Microscilla marina ATCC 23134: one gene and its partners. The protein of the gene in region 2 interacts with the protein of the main gene of each other region in a pairwise test. Links are inferred from orthologs where the notes say so. Each region holds a gene or a part of one and is shown on either strand. Other genes may lie near its edges. The genes, in order: ftsZ, M23134_RS21740 and ftsA.

Evidence for each region.
Region 1: the proteins of M23134_RS21740 (region 2) and ftsZ interact in binary tests that used the Escherichia coli proteins (3 or more experiments, as listed by UniProt). The link is inferred for Microscilla marina ATCC 23134 from one-to-one orthologs.
Region 3: the proteins of M23134_RS21740 (region 2) and ftsA interact in binary tests that used the Escherichia coli proteins (3 or more experiments, as listed by UniProt). The link is inferred for Microscilla marina ATCC 23134 from one-to-one orthologs.

Annotation. Positions count from the first base shown.
Region 1 is NZ_AAWS01000010.1:64,286-69,806, reverse strand. Bases 2,677-5,521 are described here. They hold ftsZ (cell division protein FtsZ), read right to left. Parts: upstream 4,994-5,521; coding sequence 3,359-4,993; downstream 2,677-3,358. Other genes in these bases: ftsA (cell division protein FtsA), read right to left, coding at 5,268-5,521; M23134_RS10850 (IS1634 family transposase), read left to right, coding at 2,677-3,123. Also shown: M23134_RS10860 (hypothetical protein), read right to left, coding at 1-370; M23134_RS10855 (DUF2306 domain-containing protein), read right to left, coding at 424-1,083; more of M23134_RS10850, read left to right, coding at 1,474-2,676. UniProt on the Escherichia coli protein: Essential cell division protein that forms a contractile ring structure (Z ring) at the future cell division site. The regulation of the ring assembly controls the timing and the location of cell division.
Region 2 is NZ_AAWS01000025.1:95,505-100,986, reverse strand. The notes cover bases 1,630-4,435. They hold M23134_RS21740 (rod shape-determining protein), read left to right. Parts: upstream 1,630-2,422; coding sequence 2,423-3,448; downstream 3,449-4,435. Other genes in these bases: mreC (rod shape-determining protein MreC), read left to right, coding at 3,977-4,435; purH (bifunctional phosphoribosylaminoimidazolecarboxamide formyltransferase/IMP cyclohydrolase), read left to right, coding at 1,630-1,925. Outside these bases: purN (phosphoribosylglycinamide formyltransferase), read left to right, coding at 1-141; more of purH, read left to right, coding at 402-1,629; more of mreC, read left to right, coding at 4,436-4,816; M23134_RS21730 (hypothetical protein), read left to right, coding at 4,809-5,324; mrdA (penicillin-binding protein 2), read left to right, coding at 5,321-5,482. UniProt on the Escherichia coli protein: Forms membrane-associated dynamic filaments that are essential for cell shape determination. Acts by regulating cell wall synthesis and cell elongation, and thus cell shape.
Region 3 is NZ_AAWS01000010.1:62,464-65,380, forward strand. It holds ftsA (cell division protein FtsA), read left to right. Parts: upstream 1-759; coding sequence 760-2,076; downstream 2,077-2,917. Other genes in the region: murC (UDP-N-acetylmuramate--L-alanine ligase), read left to right, coding at 1-13; M23134_RS10835 (cell division protein FtsQ/DivIB), read left to right, coding at 1-752; ftsZ (cell division protein FtsZ), read left to right, coding at 2,351-2,917. UniProt on the Escherichia coli protein: Essential cell division protein that assists in the assembly of the Z ring. May serve as the principal membrane anchor for the Z ring.

The DNA of each region.
Region 1 (5,521 bases), on a different replicon or contig from region 2:
CCGAAGTATTTACCCTAAACTCGCATACTACTTTGCCTTTACATCCCGAATACAATCTCATCTTGCCTACAAAATAAGGGCTCGCTTCTGCGGGTGACTCGTATATGGCATAACGTAAACCACTAGGGCAACGGCTAATCATCTGGCGTTTGAGGTTTACTTTATAACGCCTCGCCAACGGTTTCGTTAAGTTTTCGTGCACAAACAAGCGCCCTCTGGAACTCAATTGAACCCGGTCTTTTTTATCAATCAATGTTGTTTTCGCCTTTACTGGTATTTTATCAACACTACGCGAAATCATTGCTGTGGTAAAAAGAACTACCAGTGCCAACGTTGACACCCCTAAAACAGTTTTTTTTATATGCTTCATAATACTTGTAATTTGATATTATAACTTCGATTTGTTAAATAATTGTATATATTTTAGAGACTTTTAGGCGCTAACCTCAACAACAACTCGGCTATCAATAAATTAGGCACCCAATTAATCCAGGAGGTGACCACCACCGCCAGTTCTGGGTCCATAGTGGGCAAGCCAAACTGCCCTATGCCATAGGTGAGCAAAGGCATGTACAGCCTTAGTGTCACTGCAGAAAACACCAATGCATAACTTCGCACCATCCACTTGCGATGTGCCACAAAGTCGCGTTTAATAGCGGTTTGTAAGGCCAAAAAAGTAGTAATAAACCACAACCATGCTAGTATAAAAAAGGCCAATTGTGCCCAAAAACCTCCATTGGCAAAAAATGCCATATATAAACCACTGGGGGCAGCCAAAAACAAGATAGTAAAAACATACGCTTTGCCTACCTTTCGGTGAAGTTTTGGGTAACGATGACGCAACCTGGGTACAAACTGAAAAGGACCAGTAACCAAACAGATAATGCTAGAGGTAATGTGTACGTAAAAAGACGCCATCCAGGTAAGGTTTTGAACCAGGTTTCCCTTCCAAAGCAAAAACTCTACATCGGTACGAAAGGAAAAGTAATCGAGTACATTCAAAAATACCACAATGCTCCAGAATACAATCATTAACCACCCTAAGCGAAAACCCCAAAGTTGTACTTTATTTTCTATGGCCATATAAGTATATATGCTACAGTAAGTTTTATTGGTTTATACGTAAGACAAATAAAAGCGTGGAAGGGAGTAGAAGAAAAGGAGTATTTTTATTGAAAAAAATGACTTAGTGATCTTTCATAAATAATTTGAGCCATTAAAGTGTATCTATTGCCCTCATTCTTCTCAAAAAAAAAGTTTCATAGTTTTGGCTATGCACCGTTTTTTTGAATCGTCTGAGAACAATATATTTTCTTGAATTGGAACATCTTATTTTTTCCAGATCACTTACCCATTAAATGGCGCCTCTAGCCGACTTTCCGCACGTATGTTCGGGAAAACAAATAATTGATGTAATCACTTGATTGCAAAAGCATTATTTTTTTATGTCGACCAAAAGTTTTACTTTTTGGTATGCAATCATTTCCCATAAGTAAAAACCTTGACCACTTAGGGTTGGTAAGTGGCATGTGTGATCGTTTAAACTTGAGCTCTAAAATAGATGAGCTTTTACCTAACACCAATGGGCTTCATCAAGTAAGCACAGGTACTTGCGTCAAAGCCTTGATTTTAAATGGTTTAGGTTTTGCCGAGCGTCGCTTATACCTGAGTCCTCATTTTTTTTCTGATAAGCCTGTTGCTCACTTATTAGGAGAAAATCTAAGCGCAGAAATGTTCAATGATGATCGTCTTGGTCGTTGCTTGGATGATTTGTATGCCTTTGGTGTAAGTGAGTTATTCAGCCATTTGGCTGCACAGAGTTATGAAATACTGGGTTTGTCAGAAGAAGTAGACTCAGAGTTTCGCCACTTGGATGCGACCAGTTTTGGGTTGGAAGGGCAATATAATAGTGAACTTAACGAAGCAGAGGTTTCTTGCCTTCACATCACCCAAGGTTACAGCCGGGATCACCGCCCTGACCTAAATCAGGTAATGCTTAACTTGGTAGTAGAAAACTCCTCAGGCATACCTTTGCTTATGGAAGGTTTGCATGGCAATACAAGTGACCAAACAAGCTTTGGTCAAACCATTGATGATTATGTAGAACGTTTGCAGAATAATGGTCAGCCTATATGTTGGGTGGCAGATAGTGCCTTATACACTGAGGAAACCATCGGTAAAATCTCAGGTCGGCATTATTGGATCACCCGTGTTCCTTCCAAGCTTACTGCTGTTCAAGAATTACTCCTACAGGTACAGCCAGAGCATATGCAATTCTTCACAGAAGAAAAATTGAAAAACTACCGCTACCAGAAAGTATGCAACAGCTATGGAGGTGTAAGACAAGAATGGATGGTTGTCTTTTCTGAGGCAGGTTATAAGCGGGATGTTCATAGTTTGAAAAAACGTTACCTAAAAAAAAGCAGTGAAGAGCACCAAGACTTTATCAAGCTTTGCAAAAAGGTTTTTAGCTGTAAACAGGATGCAGAAAAAGCCTGGGAACAATTTTCAAAAAAGTGCCAGTACTTGTCAATAGAAGACCTGAATTTTCAACAAGTCAAGGGGTTTAAAAAACCAGGTAAACCTCCCAAAGGAGCTCAAAAACAGACCATAGGGTATCGTATTACAGGGTGTCCACTAACCAAACTCACACACTATGAACAACTAAGACAAAAACAGGGCAAGTTTGTGATTGCTTCCAATGATACAGCACAAAGGTGGGGGAATGGACATAAACTACTGGCTTACAAAGGACAATCTAATGTCGAGAAAGGTTTTAGGTTTTTGAAAGATAAAGCTTTCCTTGCTGATAGCTTCTTTGTAAAAAAGCCAGAGAGACTTGAAGCTATACTCATGATTATGGCATTGTCGCTGATGGTGTATGCAGCTTTGGAGAGAGAATTAAGAAAAAACCTGCAGCAGGAAAAGGAGTTTGTCCTGGATCAAACTAAAAAAGAAACTCAAAAACCCACAATGAAATGGATTTTCGAGTTTTTTAGAGGCATTCACTGCTTGTGGGTTAATCAAGAACAACCTATGCTCATTCTTAATATGAATGAGATGCATACAAAGGTCATTAGGTTACTGGGGCAAGAAGTTAGGAAATACTATCTCCTTGAATAAACGCCTCATAAACAGTGGTTTAATAAATTACTCGGTTTTAGCTACACAGGTGCGGAAAGTCGGCTCTAGCGGAGGTACTTCTTCAAAACTTCTCTTCGAAGAAGTACCATAACTTTGACCGTTTCTATGGTACACTTTATTTTTTGTATTTTGAAAAAGGGCAAAAAAAAACTTCTTCCTTGTAAATATTCAAGGAAGAAGTTATCAGGGGCAACTGGTAAATCACGTCAAAAACTTAGTCAGTTTTGTCAGTAAAAAACTTGTTGTTACCCAGTATTTCGTTTTCGTCGTTTATGTTATAACGCGATATATTATTTTCAGAAGAATGCGGTGGCTCTACTAATTTGACCCCACGACGTAAATAAGCCGGTACGTCTATTTTATCTTTAAAGCCTTCGTTCTCAAAATTTTTGCTCAACTTTTTCAGTTTATTGATTCGCTCATCTGCTTGTTTTATCAACTGCTGGCGCTTTAGGTCAATTTCTGACAAAGGTGGCGATTGAACTGGCGGTTCTTCTTGTTTTTCTATTTCAATTTGTTCAACTTGGGGAGTATTTATGTCCTCTGGTTCATCAGTCAAATCTTTTTTTTTGACGTTAGAAATTGGATCCTCCTCTGAGGCATCATCATCCAGGTCATAAATGACACGTTGGGGCTCTGACGGCTCTTCTATTTTGGGCTCTTCTACTTTTTTAGGTGTATTTGCCTGGCTGTTGCCATTAAGATTAAATACTACGTTTCTCTCTTCTACTTCTTCCTTTGCCTTGTTTACCATTGGTGGTGGAGTAGACTCAACTACAGGAGTATTGATTACTGGAGTAGCAGGAGTGTTTGTTATTGGAGTATTTTGTACAATTGGCTCAGTTTTTTTGGGTTCATTAGAAGCCAGTCTTTCTTCACCTTTAAAGCCAGTAGCAATAATAGTAACACTGATGCAGTCACCTAAAGCAGGATCAATACCATTACCAAAAATCAAATCAGCATCTTCGCCTATTTGATCCTGAATATAATCGGTAATATCGGTTAACTCGTCCATTTGTAACTCAGAGGTTTCGCCAGACATGATTGAAAGCAATACTTTCTGAGATCCGTGAATACTTCGGTTGTTTAATAATGGAGAATTCAATGCCTCTTGGGCAGCTCTTAACGCACGATTTTCTCCTTCGGTTTTAGCAGAGCCCATCACTGCTGCACCAGAGTCGCGCATTACAGTTTTTACATCCTCAAAGTCAACATTGACATAACCAGGTACTGTAATAATTTCAGCAATCCCTTTGGCTGCAGTAGTTAAGATACTATCTGCTTGAGCAAAGGCTTCGCTCATTTTCAGGTTGCCATATATTTCGCGGAGTTTATCATTTGAAATTACCAACACTGTGTCACAATGTTGTTTCAATTGATTAATTCCATTTTCTGCGTGTTTACGTTTTTTCTTCCCTTCAAAAGCAAATGGAGCTGTTACAATGGCAACAGTCAAAACCCCTAATTCACGAGCAATCTCAGCAATAATAGGTGCGGCACCAGTTCCGGTACCTCCTCCCATACCCGCTGTAATAAATAGCATACGGGTGCTTAAGCTCAATAAATCTCGAATATCTTCTTTACTTTCTAAAGCTGCTTCTCTGCCTTTTTCAGGATTAGCACCAGCTCCCAAACCTTCGGTAAGTGCGGTGCCAATTTGTAATTTGGCGGGAACAGAACTCAAGGACAGTGCTTGAATGTCTGTGTTACAAACGAAAAACTCTACATCTTTAATACCACGATCGAACATGTGATTCACCGCATTGCTCCCTCCTCCTCCAACACCGATCACTTTAATTATAGAGTTTTCATTGGCAGGAATGTCAAACTTGTAGTTGTTTTGTTCCATACTTTTTAGGGTTATTTGTGCAACTATCTCAAAATGAGAGATTTAGCGCAACCAACTGATAAAAACCTGATTATCAGCCTATTATGTGCCATTTATATACGATAGATCAAATGATTTATTTGATTTAGATCGAAATATAAGCTATTGAACCGAGATAGTCAAATAATTGATAATCTGTTTTTTACAAACGTTTAAGCCTTTTTTAATGGCTTTTTATAATTGGTTGCCTATGGTGAACCTTCCTTTTTAGAAGAAGCCACTCGACCAAATCCACTTAATAGTTATTTTTTTTGTCATCAAAGTCGTCAATTAACAGTCCTTTGGTACGTTCTATGATTTTCCGGAAAAAATCACCCCCAGAAGCTTGTTTTGCTTTTGTTTTTGTTTTTGAAGTTGCTGTGTTGTTATTAATCTGCGTTTGATACTTTGTATCCCTATCATCTAAAGCTCTGAAACCAGCCATTACCAGCCCTATGGTAGTTGCATACATTGGGCTCTTGGCAGCTTCTACTTTCGTTTTACCAAGGT
Region 2 (5,482 bases):
GAGGGCAAAGCTATCTTTCAGAAAAGCTGCCCAGTAGCCCCAGAAGACACTCCGGAAGTGGTGGCAAAAAAAGTGCAACTACTTGAACATGAGCACTTTCCAAAAGTGGTAGAAGAATTGGTAAAAAACCTACAGATATAACTAAAAAAACATGTAACTTTGTCGCCTAAATAAAGCCTGTCAAAAGCAGAATGCTAAGTCTTTAGCTCTCAAATAGTTACTTGATAAAATTTCGTGCAATAAAAACAGTGGGTTAGGTTTAATTTTCACACATTCACACAACCTGATTAAGTCGTTTCCCACCAGATTTATTCTTACTTAATGTTTATCAATACAATTTGGCAAAAGACCTGAGAGTTAGAAAGCAAGGCTGAGACAAAACCCCAAAATTTTAGTATACATTGAAAAAGATAGAATCTGCCCTGATTTCAGTTTTTCACAAAGAAAAACTAGACAAAATTGTCAAGCTTTTAGATCAAAACGGAGTCAAAATATACTCTACTGGTGGCACCCAAAAATTTATCCAATCACTTGACGTAGAAGTACACGCTGTAGAAGACCTCACCGGATACCCTTCTATTTTGGGAGGTCGGGTAAAAACCTTACACCCTAAAGTTTTTGGAGGTATTCTTACCCGCAGAGAAGAAGCACAAGACACCGTTCAAATTGAGCAATACGAAATCCCTTCTATCGACCTGGTCATCGTAGACTTGTACCCATTTGAAGACACTGTGGCTTCGGGTGCCAGCGAGAGCGACATCATCGAGAAAATAGACATTGGGGGTATTTCGCTAATAAGAGCTGCCGCCAAAAACTTTAAAGATGTGGCAGTGCTTGCCTCTCGTGAACAATACGACGATTTTAATGCCTTGCTTGAACAAAACCAAGGGGCTACCTCTTTGGCAGACCGCAAGCGTTTGGCTGCTCAGGCGTTTGACATTAGCTCTCATTACGACACGGCTATTTTCAACTATTTCAATCAAGACGCTGAACTTCCTCGTTTCAAGCAAAGCTTCCGCCAGGCAAAAACATTGCGTTATGGAGAAAACCCTCACCAAAAAGGGCACTTTTACGGTAACCTTGACGAAATGTTTGACCAACTGCATGGCAAAGAATTATCTTACAACAACCTAGTAGACGTTGATGCGGCAGTGGCATTGATGGAAGAATTTGACGAAACAGAAACGGCGTATGCCATACTCAAACATACCAATGCCTGTGGAGTAGCCACTGGCAGTACCCCCAAAGAGGCTTACTTAAGAGCACTTGCCGGGGATTCGGTTTCGGCTTTTGGTGGGGTAATTGTTACTAACAACACCGTAGACGCTGAAACTGCCGAAGAATTGCACAAATTATTCTTTGAAGTTTTGATTGCCCCCGATTTCAACGCAGATGCGCTGGAGATTCTCAAAGGCAAGAAAAAACGGATTTTGTTAAAAAAGAAAACAAATTTACCCGCTTCTCCGTTGTTCAAAACTTTGCTTAATGGAGTGATTGGGCAAGACAGAGACGCAACCATAGAAAGTGCTGCCGATCTGAAACCTGTGACGAAAAAAGAGGCTACCGCCGACGAAATAAAAGCTTTGGTGTTTGCCAGCAAAATAGCCAAGCACACCAAGTCGAACACTATAGTACTGGCCAAAGACAATCAGTTGTGTGCCAGTGGTGTAGGACAAACGTCGCGAGTAGATGCGCTTAAACAAGCCATTATCAAAGCCAAACATTTTGGTTTTGACCTAAATGGAGCTGTGATGGCTTCTGATGCCTTTTTCCCTTTTCCCGACTGTGTAGAAATTGCCCACGAAGCAGGCATCACAGCCGTAATTCAACCGGGGGGCTCTATCAAAGACCAAGCATCTATCGACTATTGCAACAACAACGACATAGCAATGGTCTTTACTGGGGTTCGCCATTTTAAACACTAATAAAAAGTGCATACACAGGTTAAAAAGCCTGCTTATAACTATCAATCAAGCTTTTTAGCCTGTATATGGCTTACTTTGTTACCTTTACGGAAGTAGTAAATCAGTACTTAAGAATTTTGTAGGTTACTGTTGGCTATTCCAAAATATTTGCCTAGCGTAGTGGTTTTTTAATAAAATAGCGTGTTGGATACCTGACAGGTTCTAAAACACTTGATACAAATATTAAATCTCAACTGCCTATACTAGAATCTGATCGTAATAACTGTCTGTTTTGACTTTATAGTACTCTTTGTTATGCTTTGTTAATTTTGGTTAGCCGTAGCTGTGGCTACAACTGCAAAAACCGATGGCTAAAGCTTCGCTTTGCCGAGCTCTGCCAAAGGCTAATTACCTCACATAACCTTGAGTTCCTTTGCCAAAACTCGACACTTATTTTGACCAAGCTCCTAAGGGCAAATACTATATCTGAAAAGTTTTATAAATATTGCAAAACTACCATGGGATTATTTGATTTTTTTACTGGCGACATCGCCATCGACCTTGGTACTGCCAACACTCTCATTATCCACAAAGATAAAGTTGTGGTTGATGAACCCTCTATAATTGCCATAGATCGAAAAAACAGTAAGGTAATTGCAATTGGCAAACAAGCCATGCAAATGCACGAAAAAACCCACCGGGAAATAGAAACTATCCGCCCTTTGAAAGATGGTGTAATCGCAGATTTTACTGCAGCTGAGCAAATGATTCGTGGTTTGATCAAAATGATCAACTCAGGAAGTCGTTTTTTCACACCCTCTTATCGAATGGTGATTTGTATTCCTTCTGGTATTACCGAAGTAGAAAAAAGAGCGGTAAAAGACTCGGCTGAACACTGCGGTGCACGCGAAGTATATATGATACACGAGCCTATTGCAGCCGCTATAGGTATTGGTATCAATATAGATGAGCCAGTGGGTTCTATGATTGTAGACATTGGAGGTGGTACTACCGAGATTGCCGTAATTGCCCTTTCGGGGATTGTATGCGAGCAATCTATCAAAACTGCCGGGGATGTGTTTACTCAGGACATTCTAAACTATATGCGTCGTCAGCATAACCTATTGATTGGTGAGCGTTCGGCTGAACGTATCAAAATGGAAGTAGGTTCGGCAATGGCTGAGCTCGACGAACCACCTGCCGACTACGAGGTAAGAGGACGCGACCTGATGACGGGTATTCCTAAAACAATCAAGGTGAGTTATTCTGAGATTGCTTTTTGCCTTGACAAGTCTATCTCTAAAGTAGAAGACGGGGTGTTGAAAACCCTGGAAATGTCTCCTCCAGAACTTTCTGCTGATATTTACAACAATGGTATTTATTTGACTGGTGGTGGAGCATTGCTCAAAGGTTTAGATCAGCGTTTGGCGCTTAAAACCAAGCTACCTATACATATTGCCGATGATCCATTAAGAGCTGTAGTACGAGGTACTGGTATTGCCCTAAAAAACCTTGAAGCATACAAACCAGTATTGATGAGCTAGGGTACTAGTAACCTACTTAATTGAAAGTATACTAAGTACACTGTAAAATAAATATCTTATGCTTTTTTCGGCTTCTTTTGCCCTCTGACTTCTCTTTACAAAAATCGCGTAGCTTTGGCTATGCTCTATTTGTAAAGATCGCCAGCAAACAAAATAAACTCGAACTAAATAACAACTTACTTAATTTACAGTGTACTAAGTTTTTTAGTGCTAATATACGCCTTATAATAATTTCTTTTGTGTATATGTTAAAATACATGGAAGAATTACTTATTGCTTGATTTTCAGGCAGTACTTGGTGTATATTAGCATTTTATTTTGGAGTATAACCAAAGTTTTTATTTACAGTTTTGTAAAATCACGCGAGTTTGCCAACAAAACCAAAAACTAACAAGGCAATACTTAAAATGGTTAGTAAGATAATACCATCGTACTCAGTCCCCGGAACCAAGTGGCAAATCCCGATTTATCGGGTATCTTTATAAATACTGAGAGTAAGGGACATTTAAATTTGTCAGAGTAAAAAATATGCAATCGCTATTTTTATTAATCAAAAGATTCAGGACTCCCATTTTATTCCTGCTACTTGAAATTTTCTGCCTGATATTAATTGTTACCCGCAATAAATATCAAAACACTATTTTTTATAACATTTCGAGCGAATATACCGGGCAACTGTTAGGTGTGTCGAACAGTGTCTGGGAGTATTTCAACCTGAGAGATGTAAACGAAAAATTGGCACAGGAAAATGCCCAGTTACGCTATTTGGTGGCAAAAAAACAATTTGCCAAAAATGCCCAGGTAGTCCCCATTCGCGATTCGCTCATTGTAGCACAGTACCAATATGATGTGGCCAAGGTAGTAAACAACTCTACCCATAAACACAATAATTATCTTACGATTAACCGAGGGAGCCTGCACGGTATAAAACCTGGCATGGGGGTCATTTCTCCAGAAGGAGCAGTAGGCAAGATCAAATCTTGCTCTAAGCACTACTCTATTGTAGTGTCACTGTTGCACTCTAAAATGAGGATTTCGTCAGAGATCAAAAAGAACAATTCATTGGGCTACATACAGTGGCAGGGAGGCGACCCCTCTCAAGCCAAAATGCTGGACGTACCCCGACATTTGAACGTAGTAGAAAAAGACACCATCGTTACCTCTGGCTATAACAGTACTTTTCCGGCAGGCATTACCATTGGTGTAGTAAAAAAAGTAGGTAGAAAAGCAGAAGAAACCTTTTTTGACATTGATGTACAGCTTGCCACTGAATTCAATCAGTTGTCTTATGTATATGTCATCAAAAACAGATTAAAATTAGAACAAGAGTCGCTTGAGCGAGAGTCATTTGAAGATATAGATGAATAACAAAACCATAGTAACCCAAGTAGTATACTTTGTACTCTACATCATTTTACAGGTATTTTTTGCCAAAAACCTTGAGTTATTTGATGTAGCCTTTTGCTTTGTGTACATCAATTTTATTTTAAACCTGCCCCAGGACACCAAACGTGATGTTTTGCTGTTTTCAGGTTTTTTGCTGGGCTTTATAGTCGACTCTTTTTACAATACCTGGGGTATTCATAGTGCTGCCTGTGTACTCATTGCCTTTATCCGACCCTTTGTGCTAAAGGTAGTGACTCCTAAAAATGCAGGTGATGACAATGATCTAAAAGAGCGAAGCCTGCTCAGGTTTAGTTTGTATGCCATCATTCTTATTTTTATACACCATAGTATGATCTTTTTTATAGAGATTGCACATTTCAAATTGTTCTTCCATACATTGGTTAAAATATTTTTTAGCACAATTTTCACTTTTGTATTAAGCGTTATTATTCAGTACTTATCGCCTAAAAAAGCAACAAAACAAGCATGAACGACAGTAGAAAATGGATTATATTGGGGCTATTTACGGCTACCGGGCTTACCTTCCTTATCAAGCTGTTTATGATCCAGGTTTTGGTAAGCGACTATAAAATAAAAGCCGAAAGCAATGCCATACGTTCTATAAAAATATACCCACACCGAGGACTC
Region 3 (2,917 bases), on a different replicon or contig from region 2:
AATTAAGATTTAGAAAAAATGTTGTAATTTCTTTTTGGGTTGTAATTATTTTCTTGGTGTTTGGCTTTATCGAAATCAGACATAATGGAAGACTATGTACTGATATTCAGATAAATATTGAAAACGAAGCGGATAATTACTTTTTGTCTACCGAAGACGTCATCCGCCTAATGACCAATGGAGGAAAAGAAAAAGTGCTCAATAATAGCTTCAGTAATATCTCTATCAAAACCCTGGAAAAAAGAGTCAAAGAGGGGAACGCATTTGTAGAAAAATGTCAAATAGCAAGAAATTTGAAGGGAGTATTGTTTGTAGATGTTACCTTGAAACGCCCCATAGCCCGATTTATAAGAAAAAGCAAGGCAGATGTTTATGTAGACAATAATGGGGTGGTGCTTAACGTTTTAAGAAAATTTACAGCTAGAGTATTGCTGGTAACTCAAAGCGAGCGAACTGCTCCTCTTGATTTCAAACGCAATAAACAAGACAAAGAGTTACTTGAAATGATCAGGTATATTTACCAAGATCCCTTTCTCAAAGCACAAATAGCTCAAGTAGATGTGCTTAAAAACCAAGATATGATACTGTATTTACAATTAGGCAAACAAGTGGTTGACTTTGGTAATTTAAACCAATGGAAAAGCAAACTTGATAGATTTAAGGTTTTTTATAAAGAAATACTTCCTCGAAAAGGCTGGAATGCTTACCGTAAGATCAGCTTGCGTTTCGACAAACAGATAATTTGCGAATAATACTGACATGAAAGATAAAATTGTAGTAGGATTAGACATAGGCAGCACTAAAATATGTGCCCTGGTAGGTAAAAAAGACCAATTTGGTAAAATAGAATTACTAGGCATGGGCAAGGCGCCGTCAGAAGGGGTAACCCGTGGAGTAGTAATTAATATCGACAAAACTGTGACTGCTATCTCAGAAGCCATCGAAGAAGCTGAGCAGACTTCTGGCATAGATATACGCATTGTAAATGTGGGTATTGCCGGGCAACATATCAAAAGCCTGAAACAGAATGGAAGTATTACCCGTGATTCGGCAGAGAACGAAATAACTCGCAATGATGTCAATCGTTTGATCAACGACATGTACCGTATTGTAACACCACCTGGTAACGAGATTATTCACGTGATGCCACAAGACTATACGGTTGACTTTGAGACTGGTATCAAAGAGCCAATAGGTATGTCGGGTATCAAACTCGAAGCTGATTTCAATATCATTACAGCCCAAACCAGCGCCATCAACAACATCAACCGTTGTGTGAAACGTACCGGACTTGAAATAGAAAACCTGATACTAGAACCTATAGCTTCCAGCTTGTCGGTGCTTACCGACGAAGAGCGTGAAGCTGGGGTAGTATTGGTGGATATTGGAGGAGGAACTTCTGACGTAGCTATATTTTATGAAAATATTATACGCCATACCGCCGTTATACCTTTTGGAGGCGATATTATAACCTCTGATATCAAAGAAGGTTGTAGAATAATGACTGGACAGGCCGAAAAACTCAAAGTAAAGTTTGGGAAAGCAATTGTCGAAAAAGCCAACGTAAACGAGTTTGTGTCTATTCCAGGTCTGAGGGGGCGTTCACCCAAAGAAATATCCGTACGTAATCTGGCACACATTATCGAGGCGCGTATGCAAGAAATCATAGAGTCAGTGCACCAAGAGATTATTAAATCTGGTTACCTCAATAAGCTGGTAGGCGGTATTGTAATTACTGGTGGTGGGTCTCAATTGAGAAACTGCAAGCAGCTATTTGAGTTTATGACTGGAATGGATGCAAGGGTAGGTTACCCGAATGAGTACCTTGGTAAAACGAAAGTAGAAGCTGCCAAGAGCCCAATGTATGCAACTACCATAGGGCTGGTAATGGCTGGTTTCAGAGCTTTAGATGATAGGGATACAAAGTATCAAACGCAGATTAATAACAACACAGCAACTTCAAAAACAAAAACAAAAGCAAAACAAGCTTCTGGGGGTGATTTTTTCCGGAAAATCATAGAACGTACCAAAGGACTGTTAATTGACGACTTTGATGACAAAAAAAATAACTATTAAGTGGATTTGGTCGAGTGGCTTCTTCTAAAAAGGAAGGTTCACCATAGGCAACCAATTATAAAAAGCCATTAAAAAAGGCTTAAACGTTTGTAAAAAACAGATTATCAATTATTTGACTATCTCGGTTCAATAGCTTATATTTCGATCTAAATCAAATAAATCATTTGATCTATCGTATATAAATGGCACATAATAGGCTGATAATCAGGTTTTTATCAGTTGGTTGCGCTAAATCTCTCATTTTGAGATAGTTGCACAAATAACCCTAAAAAGTATGGAACAAAACAACTACAAGTTTGACATTCCTGCCAATGAAAACTCTATAATTAAAGTGATCGGTGTTGGAGGAGGAGGGAGCAATGCGGTGAATCACATGTTCGATCGTGGTATTAAAGATGTAGAGTTTTTCGTTTGTAACACAGACATTCAAGCACTGTCCTTGAGTTCTGTTCCCGCCAAATTACAAATTGGCACCGCACTTACCGAAGGTTTGGGAGCTGGTGCTAATCCTGAAAAAGGCAGAGAAGCAGCTTTAGAAAGTAAAGAAGATATTCGAGATTTATTGAGCTTAAGCACCCGTATGCTATTTATTACAGCGGGTATGGGAGGAGGTACCGGAACTGGTGCCGCACCTATTATTGCTGAGATTGCTCGTGAATTAGGGGTTTTGACTGTTGCCATTGTAACAGCTCCATTTGCTTTTGAAGGGAAGAAAAAACGTAAACACGCAGAAAATGGAATTAATCAATTGAAACAACATTGTGACACAGTGTTGGTAATTTCAAATGATAAACTCCGCGAAATATATGGCAACCTGAAAATGAGCGAAGCCTTTGCTCAA